3 linked regions of the Roseimicrobium gellanilyticum genome follow. The protein of the gene in region 1 interacts with the protein of each later gene in a pairwise test. Links are inferred from orthologs where the notes say so. Each region holds a gene or a part of one and is shown in the gene's direction. Other genes may lie near its edges.

Region 1 (6,256 bases):
TGTGGAAATTGCCCGAACGTTGGGTGATAGTAGCCCCGGGGGGCCCCGGAAGTTGTCTTTTGCGTACCAAGGAGCGCCAATGTTTGAATTTGGAGACAGTAAGCCGAAGGAAGATCAGCTTGAGAAATCTGGATTGTGGTGGTGGAATGATCCCGAAAATCGATTTGGTTCCAGTGCGTGGCAGCTGTTCGAAGACAATTGGGAGCGAAGCGCGTACTTTTACGAATTTCGTGCTCGGGTGACTGGAAGGATCGTTTATGAGCCCTTCAAGGTACCGTGGGCATGGCTGGGTGCTAAGGAACGAGCCGCATTGTACTACCTGTGGCCCATGCGGTTGGATCGTGTGTACTCTTTTGTGCTCAAGAAATCACCAATGGCGACCGTCGATCTGCGAGAGCCATTGGAGCAAATTTTGACTCATATTCGCGGGGAACACCTTGTCTTCCATCGGAGGGATAGCTTGAGTTTGCTTGCGGGAGAGCCGGAAAAGGGTGAGCGCTATGATTGGAATCTCATCGAGGCAATTGACCGGGAGATCTTTCTTAATCAGACTCTGGGCGACAATTATCGGAGGGTGAAGTCGCGTCACCTCGAGAGGTACAAAAAGCTGTGTCAAGATTGCGGAATAGATCCGCTGGTGGATTAGGTCGTCACCAAGGTTTCCGTAGTGTTGGTGTGAGAGCCTCCACCCTTAAGACTGTAAAATCCGGCAAACCCTCAACCGCCTTCTTCAGTGCTTTAGGAGAGGCTACAGACTGAAAAGAAATGGACAGTTAGTGCTCGCTTCGTAGTCTACCGCGGTGCCAATAGGCATCCCGACGCCCTATTTGGGAGGTGTTGCATGTGTCTTCCCCTTATGAACTTCGAACTTGGATTATCAAAAGACTGGGCCAGCATGTTGGGCAGGGTGGCCCTCCAATTTACACGACAAGAACTTGTGAAGGATGTGCTGACTCAACGCCGCACCGAAGTCCTACCCTTTTTTCTTAGCTATTGTAGGGAGCGCTTCGGTCCCTCTGCAATTGAGGATTCGATTACAGTAATCCGATGCAAAATGAGGTCTGACGACGATGAGAAGCATGGAACAGTCCTATTGTCTGTTGTTGAGGCACCCGGCGAAGCTCCATGCCTAGCCGGAACTTTTTTTACGCTAGACCTATCGAATCAGGTTCTTCGTCTTTCAGTTGAAAGCCCGTGGTAGCCTTGCGAGGCATAGAACAGCCGGGCCAGCTTGTTCGTGTCATCTACGATTCGTTGCAGTGTTTCGCGTTCTGTCATCGTGTCTTTCGTTTGAGGGTGGGGCTTTCAGGTCTGTGGTTGTCTCCGCACTTGAGGCATTGAGCGATTTAGCCGGGGGCTTTACTCAGGTGGTAGCAGAGTGCCTACCTTGACGTGAATTCGGTGCTGGGTTTCCAGGTCCAAGTGAGTGTACCGGGAAAAAGTTATTCAGGGGGTGGTTGGAGGCAACTTTGACGACGATACGCCCCCGTACGGGAGTGTTTAAGGTGAATGAAAGAGTGTTGCTTTGGTCGTAGAATTCGCCATCTTCAGCCGCTCATGCCACTTTCTCAAACCTCCCGAAACACCAACGCACTTACGACCCAGCAGGTGCAACTTTTGGTGCAACTTTGGGGTTTTAGGGGCGATTTGATTGATGTAAAGTTCTCATAATTAACAAGTCCCCGTAGTTCAACGGATAGAACGAGGGTTTCCTAAACCCTAAATTCAGGTTCGATTCCTGACGGGGACGCCAGGCTTTTGCCGGTCTGACCTGGATGCAGGGTGGGAGACTTGCGAATCGGTGGGCTTCGGTTAAGTCGCACGCGAATGCCTGACACTTCTACGCGCCTCACGAATTTTTCCGAATCGGTCATCCGAGGCATGACCCGAATGGCCAACCAGCATGGGGCCATCAATCTCTCACAAGGGTTCCCTGACTTTGGTCCACCGGAAGAATTGTTGGTGGCGCTTGAGCGGGCAACGAGAGGGGATTTCCACCAGTACTCGGTTACCTGGGGGGCGCCGAGATTCCGAGCGGCCCTGGCAGCGAAGATTTCGCGATTTTCCGGGCTGGCTCTGGATCCGGATGAGCATCTGGTGGTGACCTGTGGCAGCACGGAGGCGATGATGGTGGCCATGATGACTGCCTGCAATCCGGGGGACAAGGTCATCGTGTTCTCCCCGTTCTACGAGAACTATGCGGCCGACGCGATTCTCTCCGGGGCGCAGCCCATCTTTGTACCACTGATGCCACCAGACTTTGGCATTTCCATGGAAGAGCTTGTGAAGGCGTTTCAGCAGAAGCCCAAGGCCATCATCGTGTGCAATCCCTCCAATCCCACGGGCAAGGTATTCACACGGGAGGAGTTGCTGCAGATTCTTCGGCTGGCTGAGGAGCATGATGCCTTTGTGATCACGGACGAACCGTATGAGCACATCGTGTATGCTGGCCATGAGCACGTGCATTTCGCCGCGCTCCCGGGGGCTTTTGAGAGGACGATCACCTGCAATTCACTCTCCAAAACGTACTCCATCACCGGCTGGCGCCTGGGATATGTACAGGCCAGCGCGCCGGTGATCCGGCAGGCAAGGAAGGTGCATGATTTTCTCACCGTGGGCGCCGCAGCGCCACTGCAGGAGGCGGCCATCGCAGGACTCGAACTTCCCGACAGCTACTATGAAGGACTGAGAGATCTCTACAGCCTGAAGCGTGAGGTGTTCTTGAAACTCCTTCGCGACACAGGACTGACTTACACGGAGCCTCAGGGGGCCTACTATGTGATGCTGGATGTGTCTGAGCTGGGCTTTGCAGATGACACCAGTGCAGCCGGGTGGATGGTGACAGAGGCCGGTGTGGCTGGCGTGCCGGGTTCCAGCTTTTTCCGCGAGCCGACGAAGCAGATGGTTCGCTTTCACTTTGCGAAGAGCGAGGCGACACTGCGTGAAGCGGGGGCGCGATTGGTGGATGGGATTTCGCGAAGATTGCGCGGGTAACAGCAGGTGTTGCAATCGCACGAAATTTTTAGCACATCACAAGATTCTTTTTGCTTCGAGTTGTAGAAATTGGCGGCACAAAAATATCACTTCGGGTAAAAAAACATCCGGAAGAAAAAGAAACTAATTGGAAGCGGCTCTCAGGTGTTTATGCGGGCATGAACATCTTGTCCTCCTACGAAATCGATCGATGCGACTACGTTTGCGCGAATGGCTTCAGCTTTACAGCAGTTCGAGTGGACGAAACTGACGTGCCGGATCAGGCTGCCGCAAAAGAAATGGTAGCCAACCTCGGCCGCCAGTTTGGCAATGTTTTCATCATGGGGGTGCGGCGTGCTACACGGGGATGGAGCTTCTACTATCCGGAGAAGACGGTCCCGTTTCCCCGCGAAGTGCAGGCGACCAATTGGGACAAGCTTCCCTGGACGCGCCAGCAGCTCTCTGCCTGACGTCGCGTAGGCGACGGTTGTGAACTGCTGATGTGCATTGGAGACTGCGAAGACTGCGGAATGTCTTCTCAAATCATGATTCCGTCACCAAGATGTGGTGACAGGCTAAAAGTCCACGCTTGCTGCGTACATGTGGAGCCGTCCACCTGTGCGCATGCAGCAACCCACAAACACCACTGAGCTTGAAGATCTCCTGAGTCTGCCGACCAGCGGAGTGCGCGAGGCGCTTCGGGCATTGGAAGGCGATGTGGCGATCCTCGGCGCTGGCGGTAAGATGGGGCCGACGCTTGCGCGCATGGTGCGGCGGGGGCTGGATGAGCTGGGCCAGCACGAGAGGAAGGTCTTCGCTGTTTCACGCTTCTCGGATGCAAAGTCCCGTGCTGAACTCGAAGGTCATGGGGTCATTGTGATCCCATGTGACTTGCTGGAGCGCGCTGCGGTCCAGTCCCTGCCGGAGGTGCCGAACGTGATTTTCATGGCGGGGCAGAAGTTTGGCACGACGGAGGCCCCGGAGCTCACGTGGGTGATGAATACTCTCGTGCCGGCGAATGTGGCGGAGCGCTATGCCAGGTCACGCATCGTGGTCTTTTCCACGGGATGTGTGTATCCACTCGTGCCATTGAGTGGCCCGGGCTCGCGAGAGGAGGATGCCCTGAATCCTCCCGGTGAATATGCTGCCACCTGTGTGGGGCGTGAGCGGGTGTTCACGCACTACGCAAAGCAGCATGGCACACGGGTGCTCTTCTTCCGGCTCTGCTATGCGAATGACCTGAGGTACGGCGTCCTTCTGGATGTGGCGCGGAAAGTGGCATCAGGGCAACCGGTGGATGTGAGCATGGGCGCCGTGCATGTCATCTGGCAGGGCGATGCGAATGCGCGGGCAATCCAAAGTCTGGCTTACACCTCGAATCCACCGCTGGCACTCAATGCCACGGGGCTGGAGCGTGTGTCTGTAAGGTGGCTGGCCGGGCGTTTTGGTGAATTACTGGGAAAGGAGCCCATCATCTCGCGAACTGAAGGAGAGCGAGCATGGCTTTGGGATGCCTCACGTTCTTACGAGTGGTTCGGACCGCCAGAGGTGAGCCTCGAAGAGATGATGCAAGCAACGGCGCAATGGCTTCGACAGGGAGGCGCTACCATCAACAAGCCTACGCACTTCGAAGCCACGGACGGAAAATTCTGATCGGACCATGAACATACGAACCTACCAGCCCGATGATTTGGAACAGATGCGACGCATCACCATTGAGGGATTCGATGGCACCGCGATCGACCAGAACGTGGAGCGCAACTTTGGTCCGCTCGCTGGACATGACTGGCGCTGGCGCAAGGCCCGACAGGTGGATGAGGATTGCGAGGTGAATCCAGCTGGCGTGTTCGTCATGGAGGAGGACGGGAAAGTGCTGGGATACATCACCACTCGCATTGACCCCGGTGTAGGGAAGGGGCGCATTCCCAATCTGGCGGTGGACAGCACTGCTCAGGGCCGGGGCATTGGGCGCAAACTCATTGACCATGCGGTTGCATACTGCCGTGGTGAAGGCCTGGCCTATGTGATGATTGAGACCATGGCGAACAATGTTGTGGGACAGCATCTCTATCCCTCATGCGGATTCGTGGAAGTGGGGCGGCAGATCCACTATGCGCTGAAGGTATGAATCTGGGGATTCGTGCCATGCTGGACGAGGGGGTCGCCATTCCTGCGCACCCGCTTGCTTTGAACTCCGCGAGGAAGCTCGATGAGCGGCGTCAGCGTGCGCTTTCGCGTTACTACATCGCGGCTGGTGTGGGTGGCCTCGCGGTGGGAGTGCATACCACGCAGTTTGCCATTCGCGATCCGCGTGTGGGGTTGTATGAGCCGGTGCTTTCCCTCGCGGCGGAGGAGATGAATCGAGCTGTTCATCCATTGGTGCGTGTTGCGGGAGTGTGTGGTGAAACGCGACAGGCCGTCGCGGAAACGCAGACGTGCGAGAAGCTCGGCTATCACGTGGTGTTGTTGAGCCTCGCTGCCCTGCGGGATGCGGATGAGGATGCTCTGATCTCCCATTGCCGTGCGGTGGCGGAGGTCATGCCGGTGGTGGGTTTCTATCTGCAGCCGAGCGTTGGGGGGCGGGCGCTGGGATTCTCCTTCTGGCGCAGGTTTGCCGAAATCGAGGGCGTGGTGGCGATCAAGATTGCGCCGTTCAACCGGTATCAGACGCTCGATGTGATTCGCGCCGTCATGGAGGTGGGGCGTGACGACATTGCCCTGTACACGGGAAATGACGACAATATCATCGCCGACTTTCTCACGCCTTATTCCTTCGGAGGTGCGGCCCGCAGGATTGTCGGCGGGTTGCTGGGGCACTGGTCAGTGTGGACCCGGCAGGCGGTGGAATATCACAGAAACAGCCGGAATGCGGAGCCAACCCCGGATTTGCTGCGACTTGGCGTGGAAGTCACCGATTGCAATGCTGCATTCTTTGATGCAGCAAATCACTATCACGGATGCATTGCAGGTCTTCATGAGGTTCTACGTCGACAGGGATTGCTGGAGGGCCTCTGGTGCCTCGATGAAAGTGAAGGCCTGAGCTCCGGTCAGAAGGATGAGATTGACCGGGTATACGCCGCCTATCCACATCTCAGCGATGACGCGTTTGTCGCAGAACATCGGGATGCCTGGCTGAGGGCTTGACGCTGCAGAGCGCCGGCAATCAAGGTTATGCGTGCAATTGTATTGACGTTTTAGTGGCCTTCTGCGCTGACTAGGGGTGAACGCTTCCTATCCCTTATGGAACCCTACCTTGGAGAAGTTGTGGGCACGGCATTGCTCA
Region 2 (6,250 bases), on another replicon or contig:
TTTCCACCTCACTTCCTGGTACCTGCTTGCCGCGCTGCTTTGCTTCCCCTGGATCTTCCTCACGGGTAACCTGGTGCTCAACTGCTTCGCCGCTGCCACCCCGATTGGTGCCATCGGTGCCGGTGTCAATGCCTGGTACGTGAGCGCAACCATCATGCTCTTCTTCGCGCCTCTCGGCCTGGGCGTGTGCTACTACTTCATCCCGAAGATCACCGGTCAGCCGGTGTACAGCTACCAGCTCGCGCAGATTGGCTTCTGGGGCCTCATCATCCTCGGCGGTTGGAGTGGCTTCCAAAAATACATGGGCGGCCCGGTTCCTTCCTGGACGGCAGCCGTTGGTGGTATGGCGACCATCCTGCTCCTCGTGCCAGCGGGCATCGTGGCACTGAACCACCACCTCACCACCTCGGGCAAGCACAGCCTCATTGAGACCAGCCCGACCCTGCGCTTCATCTTCGTGGGTTCCGCCTCGTTCCTTGTGACGAGCGGCATCGCGGCCCTCATCAGCAACTTCTGGACGGGCACGAATTTCCAGTTCACCTACGCGGAATACGGCTACCACCTCGCTGCGGTGTACGCCTTCTTCAGCATGACGATGTTTGGCGCCATCTACTACATCACACCGCGTCTCGCCGGTTGTGAGTGGCTCAGCGCCCGTCTTATCCGCAATCACTTCTGGTTCTCCGTGTATGGAATCACGGCCCTGGTGGCTTGCATGGTGATTGGTGGTCTTGCCCAGGGGCAGAGCCAGAACAATCCCGACAACTGGAACCAGCCCTTCATCGGCAGTGTGATCAATGCGCGTGGCTACCTGGTGGGTCGCGCTCTTGCCTGGGCCTTCATCCTCTGGTCGAACTTCTGGTTCTTCACCCATCTGGTCTTCATGGTCCTCGGCCTTGGCCGCCGCAGCGTGGCTCCCACCCTGCTGGTGCATGACCATCACGACGAGCGCCCCGCCGCTGTGCCCGCCCCGACTCATCCCCCGGCTTCCGCGACGGCCTAAACTTTCCCTCCACGTAGCATGACTGGTTCCCGCAAGTTTCTTTTCGGCCTGGCCGGCGCCTTTGGCGTTCCCTGGCTGCTGCTCGTCATCATTCCGGTGATCAAAGCGCAAAAGCTCACCCCTGAAGCCTACGACAAGGATCGTGACGGCATCGAGGGTGTGTACCCCTCCACCTCGATCGACCGCCAGGGTCAGCTCGTGTACATCTCGGAAGGTTGCGCCCAGTGCCACACGCAGATGATTCGTCCCAGCTTTGTCGGTATTCTGGACGGCTGGAAGAAAGGCTGGGGCAGTGATCAAAGCGACCAGCCCAAGCATGCCGTTCGCCCCAGCAAGTGGGAAGACTACATGGGTGAGCCGGTGGCTCCGCTCGGCATTCAGCGCAATGGTCCCGACCTTGCCAATTATGGCTACCGTGCCCCCAAGGAGCGCGCCGCCATCCACCTGAAGCTGTATGCGCCGCGTGCTTCGAAGACGAATGCCTGGAGCATGATGCCCTCCTACCGTCACCTCTACAAAGTGAAGGCGATTGAAGGCAACGGTTCCTCGCACGCCCTGGAATTCCCCGAGGACATGGCGAAGGAACTCAAGCCCAAGAAGGGTTTCGAAGTGGTGCCCACCCCCGCGGCGGAGCAACTGGTCGACTATCTGCTGTCACTCAAGAAGGATGCACCCGTGCCCGGCGAAGTCGTGGCTGAGGACGCGAAATAATCATTGAGACATGAACGAAAACGCTCCCCAGAATTTTGATTCCACCGACCTTGACCGTCTGCATGCAGCGGTGAAGCGCGAGAAGCCGGACGTGCGTCCTGGCGCGGAACCTTCGCCCCTTTGGGTCTTCATCGCCACCATGGTGGCCATGGTCTTTGGCGGTGGTTACCTCGGTGCCTATGTCGGCGGCTTCGGTTTCGACCGGAATTCTCCCTTCGATGGCACTCCCAAGGATGTTCGCCCTATCATTCAGACGGAAGGTGGAGAACTTGATCCCTTCCAGTTCGCCATGAAAAAGGGCGCTGGTGTGTACAACATCTGCGGTGGCTGCCACGGCGCCGCGGGTACTGGCCAGCCCGGTGCCATTCCTCCGCTCGCCGGCTCCGAATGGGTGCTCGGTGGCACAGAGCGTACTACTCGCGTGATTCTTCACGGCCTCGGCGGCGCGGTGCAGGTCAAGGGTGTTACCTACAATGGTGTGATGCCTCCGCAGGGTGCGCTTTCCGACAAGGAAATCTCCTACGTGCTCACCTACATCCGCAACTCCTGGGGCAACTCCGGCCACATGGTCACTCCGGAAATGGTGAAGAAAGTGCGTGAAGAAACCGCCACCCATGCGGCTGCCTACACCCAAGCCGAGCTCGATGCTTTTAAGGACAAGGACATCGAAGGCCCGATTCCTGCCGGTCCTGGCGCTACTGTAGCCCCCGCCGCTGCTCCCGCTCCTGCCAAGTAACCTTTTCCGAAACCCACTTACCAAGTACAGGTCAGCTCCTTTATCTCATGAGCTCTGCGACTGCCACTCACGACCACTCTCACGCCGATCATGCGCACGAGCATGATCATCACCAGCAGAGCTGGCTCTACAAGTACATCTTCTCGACCGACCACAAGGTCATCGGCATCCAGTACGGATTTACCGCGATGGCGTTCCTGCTGTTCGGTTTCTTCCTGATGATGGTCATGCGCTGGAGCATTGCCTTCCCGGGCCAGCCGATGCCGATCTTCGGTGCCATCATGGGTGAGCGCTGGGCTCCTGGCGGTGTGGTGACTCCTGAGCTCTACAACATGTTCGGTGCCATGCACGGCACCATCATGGTGTTCCTCGGCATCGTGCCCCTTGGTTTCGCTGCTTTCGGCAACTACGTGATGCCCCTGCAAATCGGTGCGGTGGACATGGCCTTCCCGAAGCTGAACGCCTGGAGCTACTGGCTCTATTTCATCGGCGGCCTCATGATGATGATCAGCTTCTTCCTTCCGACGGGCGCTGCCCAGGTGGGTTGGACGAACTACTCACCGTTGGCCACCACGGCCCAAATCGACGTGAAGGACCTGTTCTGGACTGGCCAGACGCAGTGGCTCATGGCGATGGTAATGCTCATCTCCTCCTCGCTGCTCGGTGCTGTGAACTTCATCACCACCCTGCTGAACCTGCGCTGCAAGGGCATGACCTGGATGCGCATGCCGTTCTTCTGCTGGGCGATGCTCGTGACCGCCTTCCTGCTGCTCCTGGCTTTCCCCCCTCTGGAAGTGGCCGCCATTCTGCAGCTCTTTGACCGTCTCTTCGGTTCCAGCTTCTTCCTGCCCACTGGACTTGTGGAAGCCAACCGTCACCTTGACATCGCCGGCGGTGGTAGCCCTCTCCTGTACCAGCACTTGTTCTGGTTCCTGGGTCACCCTGAGGTGTACGTGCTCATCCTTCCGGCCATCGCCATTGTGGCGGAGGTCATCCCGACGAACATTCGCCGTCCGCTGTGGGGCCATCGCACGATGATCTACGCAGCCCTCGTGCTGGGCTTCCTGAGCTTCATCGTGTGGGCACACCACATGTACCTCACCGGCATGGGCTCGGTGGTGAGCACCTTCTTCCAGATCACCACGGTGTTGATCTCGGTGCCCTCGGTGATCCTGCTGACCTGCCTCATGATCTCCCTGTGGGGTGGTTCCATCCGCTTCAATACGGCGATGCTGTTCGCATGCGCGTTCCTCCCGATGTTCGGTATCGGTGGTCTCACCGGTCTGCCGCTGGCCTTCAGCTACATCGACCTCTTCCTGCACGACACCTACTATGTGATCGGTCACTTCCACTACGTGGTGGCGCCGGGTACCATCTTTGGTCTCTTTGCAGGCATCTACCACTGGTACCCCAAGATCACGGGACGTTTCATGAATGAAACTGCCGGTCGCTGGCACTTCTGGCCCTCCCTGGTGTTCATGAACCTGCTGTTCGCGCCGATGTTGGTGCAGGGTATGGCGGGCTTCCATCGCCGCTGGCACGATGGTGGTGCTGCCTTTGAAGGCACGACCCACGGCAGCATGTGGATCTCCGAACTCGTCGGGGGTGTGTTCAAGCTCTTTGGCTTCCACATGTATGATGGCAAGGGTAACGACATCACGGACACCCTGATGATTCTCAACCCGCTGATGTCCTTCGCAGCATGGGGACTCGCCCTGTCGCAGGTTCCTTTCATCATCAATCTCTTCCTGAGCATCAAGGGTGGCAAGAAGGTGACCTCGGACAATCCTTGGCAGTCCACCACGCTTGAGTGGGCAACACCGACGCCTCCCGGACACGGCAACTTCCTTGAGGATCCGGTCGTCTACCGCCAGCCCTATGAGTACAGCGTCCCCGGCGCCGAAACGGACTACACACCCTCGTGGCTTCCTGAAGGTGCCAAGGTGGAGGACAAACTCACCCACGCAAAGCACTGAAGTTCCTGATACCCGGCAGCATCGCGACCGTCTCCGTCTCAATCTGACAACCTGCTTCTCTCTCTTCTGATGGAAATCCCATACACCGTAAAAGCCAGACCGGACACCGGGCTGTGGAATGCCAAGATTGGCGTCTGGCTCTTCCTCGCCTCCGAAGTCATGCTCTTCGGCGGCCTGTTCTCCGCCTACATCTTCCTGCGCCTTGCGCCAGAAGGTCCCTGGCCGGTGCAGGTGCTCACGGTGAGCTGGGGATTCTGGAACACCCTGATCCTGATTCTATCCTCCGTGACCGTGCTTCAGGCATGGGTCGCGCTGAAGCTGCGGAAGTACAATCTCTTCCGCATCTGGATGGCCCTCACCATCTTCTGTGCTTTCGCCTTCCTCGGCATCAAAAGCATCGAGTACAATGACAAGTTCCATCACTACGGTCTGCGCCTGCATGACGGCTCGGTGATGGAAGGCCACTTGCCTCACGAGGCAGACGGTTCCCACGGCAAGTACAAGATCACGTTCTCCGACGTGACCACGGTGACCCTGGCCAGTCGCCCCATGGACATGGGTCTCTTCGGCATCAGCTTCTTCCACAACGGCTCGGACGGAGAGTTCTTGAAGTACATCACGGAAGGTGAACCCAAGTTCAAGACCGAAGACGGCGCGGAGATCACCCTTGATGAAGCCAAGGTGAAGGAATTGATGGACCACGCCCGCAGCAAGGAACACAAGGACGAGAAGGGCGTTTGGAAGCCCATCGCCTCGGTGAAGCTCACGGCGGTGAAGCCCCTGAAATTCACGATCCCTGCCGGCAAGATGTTCGACAACTCCTGGACGGAGAAGAATGCCTACCTTCGTGACGGCACTGTCCTCGAAGGCAAGCTCACGGATGACGCTGTGAAGCTCGAGGTCGACAAGCTGGACTTCCGCTGGCTCTTCCCCCACCACGAGAAGGACGAGGAGAAGGCTTTTGCCGCCGCCCTCAACGCAGATCTTTGGAAGCACATTCCCAATGGGGCTGAATTGAAGGAGAAGTTCAAGACGCACCGTGCCCACCATCTGGATCACTTCCACAAGAAGCACGATGCTGATCTTGGCGGCAAGGCGGTTCCGAATCCCATGAACAACGACGACTTCGTGCGCAACACCTATTCGGTGCTGCATGCGGAGCTGGAGAAGTTCTCTGCGGGTGGTGCCACGCATGAACCTGCAAAGCATTCCAGCAATCAGGACGCCAATGGCACTGCCTCCCGGGTGGCTGCTCTGGAACAAGGCGCTGCGCATGATGCCTCCGGCGGTGGTCACCACGACCATCCCACGGTCACTGTGCCCCACAAGGAAGTGGCCCACTTCTCCAACTTCACCCCGAAGTGGCATAACTACTACGCCATCTACTTCTGCATCACCGGCCTTCACGGTTTGCACGTTCTTGCTGGCGCGCTCGTCCTCTCTTATTTCCTCCTCTTCGGCAAGAAGCTGTATGACAAGGATCCCGAGCACATGGCAAACCGTGTGGAAGTAGGCGGCCTCTTCTGGCACTTTGTGGATCTGGTGTGGATCTTCCTTTTCCCGCTGCTGTATCTCCTCTAGTCCAGCGCTCTTACCTGTTCCGTACAAATTTTAGACTGATTCAACATGGCACACGACCATCACGACCACGACAGCCCTGAAGCGATCCGCAAGGCATCGAATATGATCTGGATCGTTGGACTTGTCCTTGTATTCGGCACGGTTGTTACCGTGTGGGCAAGAGACTGGGATATGGGTACCCGCGGTAAAAACATTGCCTTCGGCATGCTCATCGCAACCATCAAAGCCTCGTTCGTGGGACTG
Region 3 (7,420 bases), on another replicon or contig:
TGCTTACGCGCCGCGGGGCTCGGTCACGTGATTGCTGCAGGCTTTCACGATTTCGTAGAAGCTGCCGCTTTCGAGGCTTGCGCCGCCCACGAGGGCGCCGTCCACGTCGGGCTGGGAGATGAGCTCAGCCATGTTGCTGGGCTTCACGCTGCCACCGTACTGGATGCGGATTTTGCGGGCGGTGTCTTCGTCGAACATTTCGCCGAGCACCTTGCGGATGAAGGCGTGTGCCTCCTGCGCCTGCTCCGGGGAGGCGGTGCGGCCGGTGCCGATAGCCCACACGGGTTCGTAGGCGATGACCACGTCCAGCAGACGGCGGGAGCCCACGTTGGCGAGGCTCTCGCGGGTCTGGGATTCGAGCACCTGCTCAATCTTGCCGGCATCGCGCTCTTCCAGCGTCTCACCCACGCAGAGGATGGGGTGGATGCGCGCCTCAAGGGCGGCGAGGAGCTTGGCGTTCACAATCGCGTTCGTCTCGCCATACATGGCGCGGCGCTCGCTGTGACCGACGATGACGTGACGCACGCCGCACTCCTTGAGCATCACCGCGCTGATTTCACCCGTGTAGGCGCCACCGGCGTGCTGGCTCATGTTTTGCGCACCGAGCTCCACGGTCTCCGAGCGGCCACCCTGGATGAGCTCCTGTGCCTTCGGCAGGGAGAGATAGGGAGGCACAATCACCACCTGCACGCCCGTCTTCTCAGGAAGGACGCGGAGAAAGGAACGCAGAAACTTCTCCGTCTCGGACGGAGGATTGTTCATCTTCCAGTTGGCGGCGACAATCGGTTTGCGGAATACAGGGAGCATTTGGGGGCTGGAGTAGGCGGGTCTGCAGTATCAGAAAATCGTCAATCAGTCGGCAAGAAAAAAGGTGCTGATGGGGAAGTGAATATAGTTATTTGTCCTGTAGCGCAGCAACTCCGGGCAGTTCTTTGCCCTCCAGTAGTTCGAGGCTCGCCCCGCCGCCGGTCGAGATGAAAGTGACCTTGTTTGCCACGCCGGCCTTTTTCACGGCCTTCACGCTGTCGCCGCCGCCAATGATGGTCTTGGCGCCGGAGTTCGCGGCCACGGCCTCGGCGATGTCAAAGGTGCCCTTGGCAGACGTCTTGATTTCGAAGACCCCCATGGGGCCGTTCCACACCACGGTCTTGGCCTTGGAAACCTCTTCCGCGAAGAGCTTTACGGATTCCGGACCGATGTCCACGCCTTCCCAGCCGTCCGGGATGCTCTCGTTCACGCCGGTGTACTTGGTCTCGCCGAGCTTCTTGGCGTCGAAGTCGAAGGCGTCCGTAATGAGGGCGTCCACGGGGATGAGGAGCTTCACGCCGTTCTTCTTCGCCTTGTCGATGGCGGCCTGTGCGATCGGTTCCCAGTCAGGCTTGTACAGGCTCTTGCCGATGGAGATGCCCTGCACCAGCTTGCGGAAGGTGTAGGCCATGCCGCCGCCGATGATGATGGTGTCCGCCTTGTCGAGCAGGCGGTTGATGACCTCGATCTTGTCATTCACCTTGGCGCCGCCGAGGATCACCACGAAGGGGCGCTCGGGGTTCTCCAGCTCGTCGTGCAGGTAGGCCAGCTCCTTCTCCATGAGGAGGCCGGAGACGGCGGGAAGGAAATCAGCCACACCGGCGGTGGAGCTGTGGGCGCGGTGGGCAGAGCCGAAGGCGTCGTTCACATACACCTCAGCCAGCTCGGAGAGGGACTTGGCCAGGGCGGCGTCGTTCTTCTCTTCTCCAGCGTGGAAGCGCACGTTCTCCAGCACCAGGACTTCGCCGTCCTTGAGGGCGAGCGCCTTGGACTTGGCTTCGTTGCCGATGCAGTCATCCGCGAAGGCGACGGGCTTTCCGAGAAGGTCGGAAAGCTTGGCGACGGCGGGCTTGAGGGACTGCTTGGGGTCCGGCTTGCCCTTCGGGCGGCCGAGGTGGCTGGCGAGAATGACGCGTGCGCCCTTCTCGATGAGGTAGTTCAGGGTGGGGAGCGTCTCCTTGATGCGAGTGTCGTCCGTCACCACCATGGCACCATCTTTCTCTTCAAGAGGCACATTGAAGTCCACGCGCACGAGGACGCGCTTGCCAGAAATGTCGATGTCGCGGATGGTCTTCTTGGGCATGGGGAAAGTGGGTTGGAAGGGCAGGCAAAAAGCCAGCAAGTTGCGGGCCGTCCAGCGGAAAGTTGTCCTCGTACGTAGAAACCCATAGAATCGTGTCTGGTGGCTCTAAAAAGTCCTTTGGCCCACCACCTTGCATTCGCATTTAGCCTGCCCTATCGCACCTTCCTCACACATGCCTGAATCCTTTGTTCATCTTCATTTGCACACGGAATACTCGATGCTCGATGGGGCAGTGCGGATTCCGGACCTGATGAAGCGGGTCAAAGCGCTCGGGATGACCGCCGTGGCCATGACGGACCATGGCAATCTCTTTGGAGCCATTGAGTTCTACCAAGCCTGCCAAAAGGCGGGGATCAAAGCCATCATTGGCTGCGAAATCTACCTGGCCCCGGGGAGCATGGAGGACAAGAAGGAGGTGACAGGGCGAAAGCGCTCCTCCCACCTCACCCTGCTGGCGGAAACGAATGAAGGCTACGCCAATCTGGTGAAGCTGGTGACCAGTGGCCACCTCGAGGGCCTGTATCAGAGCGAACCGCGTGTGGACAAGAAGCTCCTCGCCAAGCATGCCAAGGGACTCATCTGCCTGAGCGGCTGCCTGAACGGCGAGATCAATGAATTCATCCTCTCCGATCGTGAGGATGAGGCGCGCAAGAGTGTGGTGGAACTCCGCGACATCTTCGGTGCGGATAATTTCTTCCTGGAAATGCACAATCACGGCAGCTCCCAGCAGCATACCTGCATGGTGAAGCTGGCGGAGTTCGCAAAGGAGTTTGGGCTCAAGACTGTGGCTGCGAATGATGTGCACTTCCTGAACAAGGAGGACCATGAGGCACACGATGTGATGATCTGCATTGGCGAAGGCGCCAACGTGCATGACGAAAAGCGGAAACACTACTCGCCAGAGGTCTATCTGAAGACGGCGGAGCAGATGTACGAGCTCTTCGAAGGATTCGAGGATGCGTGTCGCAACACGCTGGAGATCGCGGAGCGCTGCAACGTGACCATGAAGCTCGACTCCGCGAGCATTGAGAAGTATCCGCAGTTCCAGCCTCCAAATGGGATCGACCGGAATGACTACCTGCGTGATCTGAGCCTCAAGGGGCTGGCGACGCGCTACGGCGCGGAGCGCGCCGAGAATGATACCGCGCTGCGTGAGCGCCTGGACTACGAGCTGGGCATCATGTCGAAGATGAACTTCACCAGCTACTTCCTGATTGTCTGGGACTTCATCAACTGGGCGAAGGAGCACGGCATTCCCGTAGGACCGGGCCGTGGCTCGGCGGCAGGCTCACTGGTCGCGTATTGCCTGGGCATCACGGATATCTGCCCGCTGCAGTTCGGACTCATCTTCGAGCGCTTCCTGAATCCTGAGCGTAAGTCACCGCCTGACGTCGACATCGACTTCTGCCAGACGCGACGCCCGGAGGTGATCGACTACGTGCGGCACCACTACGGGATGCGCAGCGTGAGCCACATCATCACCTTCGGCACCATGGGCGCGAAGAGTGTGATCCGCGACGTGGGTCGCGTGCTGGGCATGAGCTACGGGGATGCGGACCGCATTTCCAAGATGATTCCCGCTGAGCTGAACATCACGCTCGAGGATGCGGTGGAAAAGAATCCCGAGCTGAAGAAGGCCATCGCGGAGGAGTCCGCCACACAGCAGCTCTGGCAGTACGCCACCTTCCTGGAAGGCATGACGCGCAACGCCGGCATCCACGCGGCGGGTATCGTTATCGGGGACCAGCCGCTGGACAACTTCATCCCGCTGACGCTCGGCGCCGCGGAGGAAGTGGTGGCCCAGTTCGCCATGGGCCCGCTCACGGATGTGGGCATGTTGAAGATGGACTTCCTGGGGCTGAAGACCCTCAGTGTGATCCATGATGCGGTGCAGTTCGTGCGCCTGCGATTCCCGGACTTCAAAGTCGAGGAGGCTCCACTCGACGACCTGAACACTTACAAGCTTCTGCACAAGGGCGAGACGGTCGCCGTGTTCCAGATGGAATCTGGAGGCATGTCCAACACGTGCAAGCAGCTCGAGCCGGACCGCATCGAGGAAATCATCGCCTTGCTCGCGCTCTACCGTCCGGGCCCGATGGACCTCATCCCGGACTTCATCAAGCGTAAAAAGGGTGAGCAGAAGGTGGAGTATCTCCACCCGCTGCTGGAGGACGTCAGCAAGGAAACGTACGGCATTCTGATCTACCAGGAGCAGGTGCAGAAGGCTGCCAACCTCCTCGCCGGCTATACCCTCGGTGCTGCGGACGAACTGCGCCGCGCCATGGGTAAGAAGGATGAGAAGAAGATGGCCCAGCAGCGAGCCATCTTCGTGGAGGGCTGTGGCAAGACGGTGGGCATCAGCGACCGCAAGGCGAACGACATCTTCGACCTCCTGGCGAAGTTCGCAGGATACGGCTTCAACAAGTCGCACTCCGCTGCGTACGGGATCGTCACCTACCGCACCGCCTTCCTGAAGGCGAACTACCCCGTGGAATTCATGGCAGCGGTGCTGTCCTATGAAGTCAACAACACGGACAAGATCTCCAGCTTCGTCTCCGAGTGCCAGCGCATGGGCATGACCATCCTGCCGCCGGACGTGAACAAGAGTGCGCTGAAGTTCGCCCCCGAGTGCATCGGCGACAGCACGGTACCGGAGGCCATCCGCTTCGGTCTCTCTGCCGTGAAGAACGTGGGCGAGGGCGCGATGTCCCAGGCGGTGGAAGAGCGCAAGAAGAACGGGCCCTACAAGAGCCTGGAGGATTTCTGCCAGCGACTTGACTCGCGCGCGATCAACAAGCGGCTCATGGAAGCGCTCATCAAGGTGGGCGCCTTTGACTTCACCAAGGAGGATCGCGCGGCGATGTTTGCCCGCATCGACCAGGTGCTCTCAGCGGCCGCTTCGCGGCAGAAGGAGCGCCGCGCCGGCGTGGTGAGTCTCTTTGGCGACGATGACATGGGCGCCACCCGCAACACGGTGACGGCAGCGCAGAAGCCGAAACCGTGGACGAAAGAAGAGGTGATGGCCTTTGAGAAGGAATTGCTGGGTTTCTTTGTCTCCGGTCACCCGCTCGACAAGTATCGCTACGTCTTCGAAAAGGACAATGTGACGCGTGTCATGGACCTGCAGGAGATGAAGCAGGAGAAGCAGAAGGTCTTCTGCGCGGGCACCATCGAGCGCCTGGAAATCAAGTTTACCAAGAAGGACAACCGCGCTTTCGCCACCTTCGCTCTGGAAGACTTCACCGGCTCGGTGGAGTGCATCGCGTGGAATGACACCTACGAGAAGTTCAAAGACATCATGGTCTCCGGCGCCGCCGTGGGCATCCGCGCTCGCACGGAGAAGGACAATCGCAGCGACGCGATTCGATTGACAGCTCAGGAAATCAAGCCGCTCAAGCCGGCCAGGGAACCGAAGGAAGGCGCGAAGCCGAAGAACGGCAATGGCAACGGCAAGCTCTCCACCAACGGCATGCTGGTGCTGCGGTTGAACTCCGCGGACCACAGTGAGCAGGATTTGGAGGAGATCTTCGGCATCATCAAAGCGCATCCGGGGAATACCAAGGTGCAGTTCCGCATCGCCGTGGCCAGCGGACGTGAAGCGGTGTTGAATGCCGGGAAGGAGTACAGCGTGGAACTGAGCGACGAGGTGCGCGAGGACCTGCAGGAGTGGGTGGGGTGATGGTGGTCCGCACACTCCGCGTGCGGGCGTGTGACAGGGGAATGCGGCTGTCGTATTTTCCAGGAGTTGGATCTGCGCTTTGCGTCTTGGAGTGCGGTGGCAAGCGCTAAGGCGCGACACCGCTTTGAACGAAGAGACGCAATATCCCGACACCCGTTTTTCGCTCAAACTCCCCAGACCTTCTGAAAGTCCGGCATCAGGATTCTTGGTGAGTTTCACCAGTTTGGAGCCTGCTCAAACTCCGCTCAAAGCGGTGTCGCGCTTGAAGCTTGCCACCGCACTCCAAGACGCAAAGCGCTCCGTTACGTGCATCCTTCAGTTCGTCGCCGTCGCTGCCGCCGCATCATAGAAGGACTGACGCTCAAACCACCACAGGTTCCCATTGAGCAACAAGGGAGAAGCAGTACTGTGGTGTTTCACATTCGCATTCCACCTTTCTCAACCCCACCCAGCGACCACGTTCCGCTCCCTCAATGAGATTTGAAGACCTGAGAGGCATTCTCCAATACGTTCCCCAGTTCAAGGAACGCATCTTTGTCATTGCCTTTGACGGCGCCGTCATGCGCCTGCCGAACTTCCACAGCCTGCTGCAGGACATTGCCGTGCTGCAGTCGCTGAGCATTCAGGTGGTCGTGGTCTTTGGCGCGCGTAAGCAGATCCAGGAACTCGCGGACCTGCGCGGCGTGAAGCTGACCAGTGACGACGGCATGGGCCTCACGGATGCCGCGACGCTGGAAGTCAGCGCGGATGCCATCTCCCGACTCACCAGCGAACTGATGGGTGACCTCACCGCCTTGGAACTGCGTGTCGCCGTTCCCAATGCGCTCGCCGTGCACCCTGCCGGTGTGATTGAGGGCGTCGACCTGGTTCACACCGGTCGTATCGAACGTGTCGACCAGCGCATGCTCCTGGCGATGCTGAAGGAAGGTATCATCCCCGTGCTGCCGCCTCTGGGATATGATGGCCGTGGCGCTACCTTGCGCGTGAACTCGGATGAGGTCGCCGTGGACGTGGCGCTGGAGCTGGATGCTGCCAAGGTCATCTTCGTCGCGGAAGAAGGTCTGGTGGATGCCGCTGGGCAGCGCCTCGCCCAGATCTCCGTGGGACAGGCGCGGGAGATGGCCAAGCGCAAGGACTCTAATGCGGACCCTAGCCTGCTCTCGAAGCTGAAGCACGCCGCTCTCGCTTGTAACGAAGGCGTGCCCCGCGTGCACATCATTGATGGACGGCAGGACGAAGTGCTGCTGGCCGAACTCTTCAGCAACGAAGGCGTCGGCACCATGATCCATGCGGATGACTACCAGCACCTGCGCAAGGCGCGCACGTCTGACATTCCTGCGCTGCAGGCGATGATGCGTGAGAGTGTGGAAGATGCCGCACTCGCTCCGCGCACGCGCGAGCAGATGCAGAAGAGCATCGGCGACTTCTACGTGCTTGAGCTGGACGGCAACCCGGTGGCCAGCGTCGCCGTGCATGTGTATGAACTCGATGGCGGAGTGAAAGCGGCGGAACTCGCCTGCCTCTTCGTGCGTCGCGCGCACAAGAACAAGGGGCACGGACGCAAGCTGGTGGCCTTCGCCGAGGACACTGCCCGCCAGCGTGGCTGTGCGTGGATCTTCGCGCTCAGCACC

The links.
Region 2: the proteins of DES53_RS11060 (region 1) and DES53_RS01450 interact in binary tests that used the Escherichia coli proteins (3 or more experiments, as listed by UniProt). The link is inferred for Roseimicrobium gellanilyticum from one-to-one orthologs.
Region 3: the proteins of DES53_RS11060 (region 1) and dnaE interact in binary tests that used the Escherichia coli proteins (3 or more experiments, as listed by UniProt). The link is inferred for Roseimicrobium gellanilyticum from one-to-one orthologs.

What each region holds. Positions count from the first base shown.
Region 1 is NZ_QNRR01000003.1:253,333-259,588, reverse strand. What follows is about bases 1,002-3,910. They hold DES53_RS11060 (pyridoxal phosphate-dependent aminotransferase), read left to right. Parts: upstream 1,002-1,827; coding sequence 1,828-2,994; downstream 2,995-3,910. Other genes in these bases: DES53_RS11050 (NAD-dependent epimerase/dehydratase family protein), read left to right, coding at 3,598-3,910; DES53_RS11055 (hypothetical protein), read left to right, coding at 3,153-3,443. Also shown: DES53_RS11070 (hypothetical protein), read left to right, coding at 1-646; more of DES53_RS11050, read left to right, coding at 3,911-4,626; DES53_RS11045 (GNAT family N-acetyltransferase), read left to right, coding at 4,634-5,101; DES53_RS11040 (dihydrodipicolinate synthase family protein), read left to right, coding at 5,098-6,117; DES53_RS11035 (MIP/aquaporin family protein), read left to right, coding at 6,214-6,256. UniProt on the Escherichia coli protein: Shows aminotransferase activity with methionine and histidine as substrates, and to a lesser extent also with phenylalanine.
Region 2 is NZ_QNRR01000001.1:356,139-362,388, forward strand. What follows is about bases 2,059-4,961. They hold DES53_RS01450 (cytochrome c oxidase subunit I), read left to right. Parts: upstream 2,059-2,497; coding sequence 2,498-4,426; downstream 4,427-4,961. Other genes in these bases: DES53_RS01445 (c-type cytochrome), read left to right, coding at 2,059-2,450; DES53_RS33665 (cytochrome c oxidase subunit 3), read left to right, coding at 4,496-4,961. Also shown: DES53_RS01435 (cbb3-type cytochrome c oxidase subunit I), read left to right, coding at 1-1,003; DES53_RS01440 (cbb3-type cytochrome c oxidase subunit II), read left to right, coding at 1,022-1,714; more of DES53_RS01445, read left to right, coding at 1,725-2,058; more of DES53_RS33665, read left to right, coding at 4,962-6,007; DES53_RS01465 (cytochrome C oxidase subunit IV family protein), read left to right, coding at 6,053-6,250. UniProt on the Escherichia coli protein: Cytochrome bo(3) ubiquinol oxidase is the terminal enzyme in the aerobic respiratory chain of E.coli that predominates when cells are grown at high aeration.
Region 3 is NZ_QNRR01000004.1:99,272-106,691, forward strand. The notes cover bases 1,917-5,989. They hold dnaE (DNA polymerase III subunit alpha), read left to right. Parts: upstream 1,917-2,282; coding sequence 2,283-5,789; downstream 5,790-5,989. Other genes in these bases: DES53_RS12945 (phosphoglycerate kinase), read right to left, coding at 1,917-2,110. Also shown: tpiA (triose-phosphate isomerase), read right to left, coding at 4-807; more of DES53_RS12945, read right to left, coding at 896-1,916; argA (amino-acid N-acetyltransferase), read left to right, coding at 6,263-7,420. UniProt on the Escherichia coli protein: DNA polymerase III is a complex, multichain enzyme responsible for most of the replicative synthesis in bacteria. This DNA polymerase also exhibits 3' to 5' exonuclease activity. The alpha chain is the DNA polymerase catalytic subunit.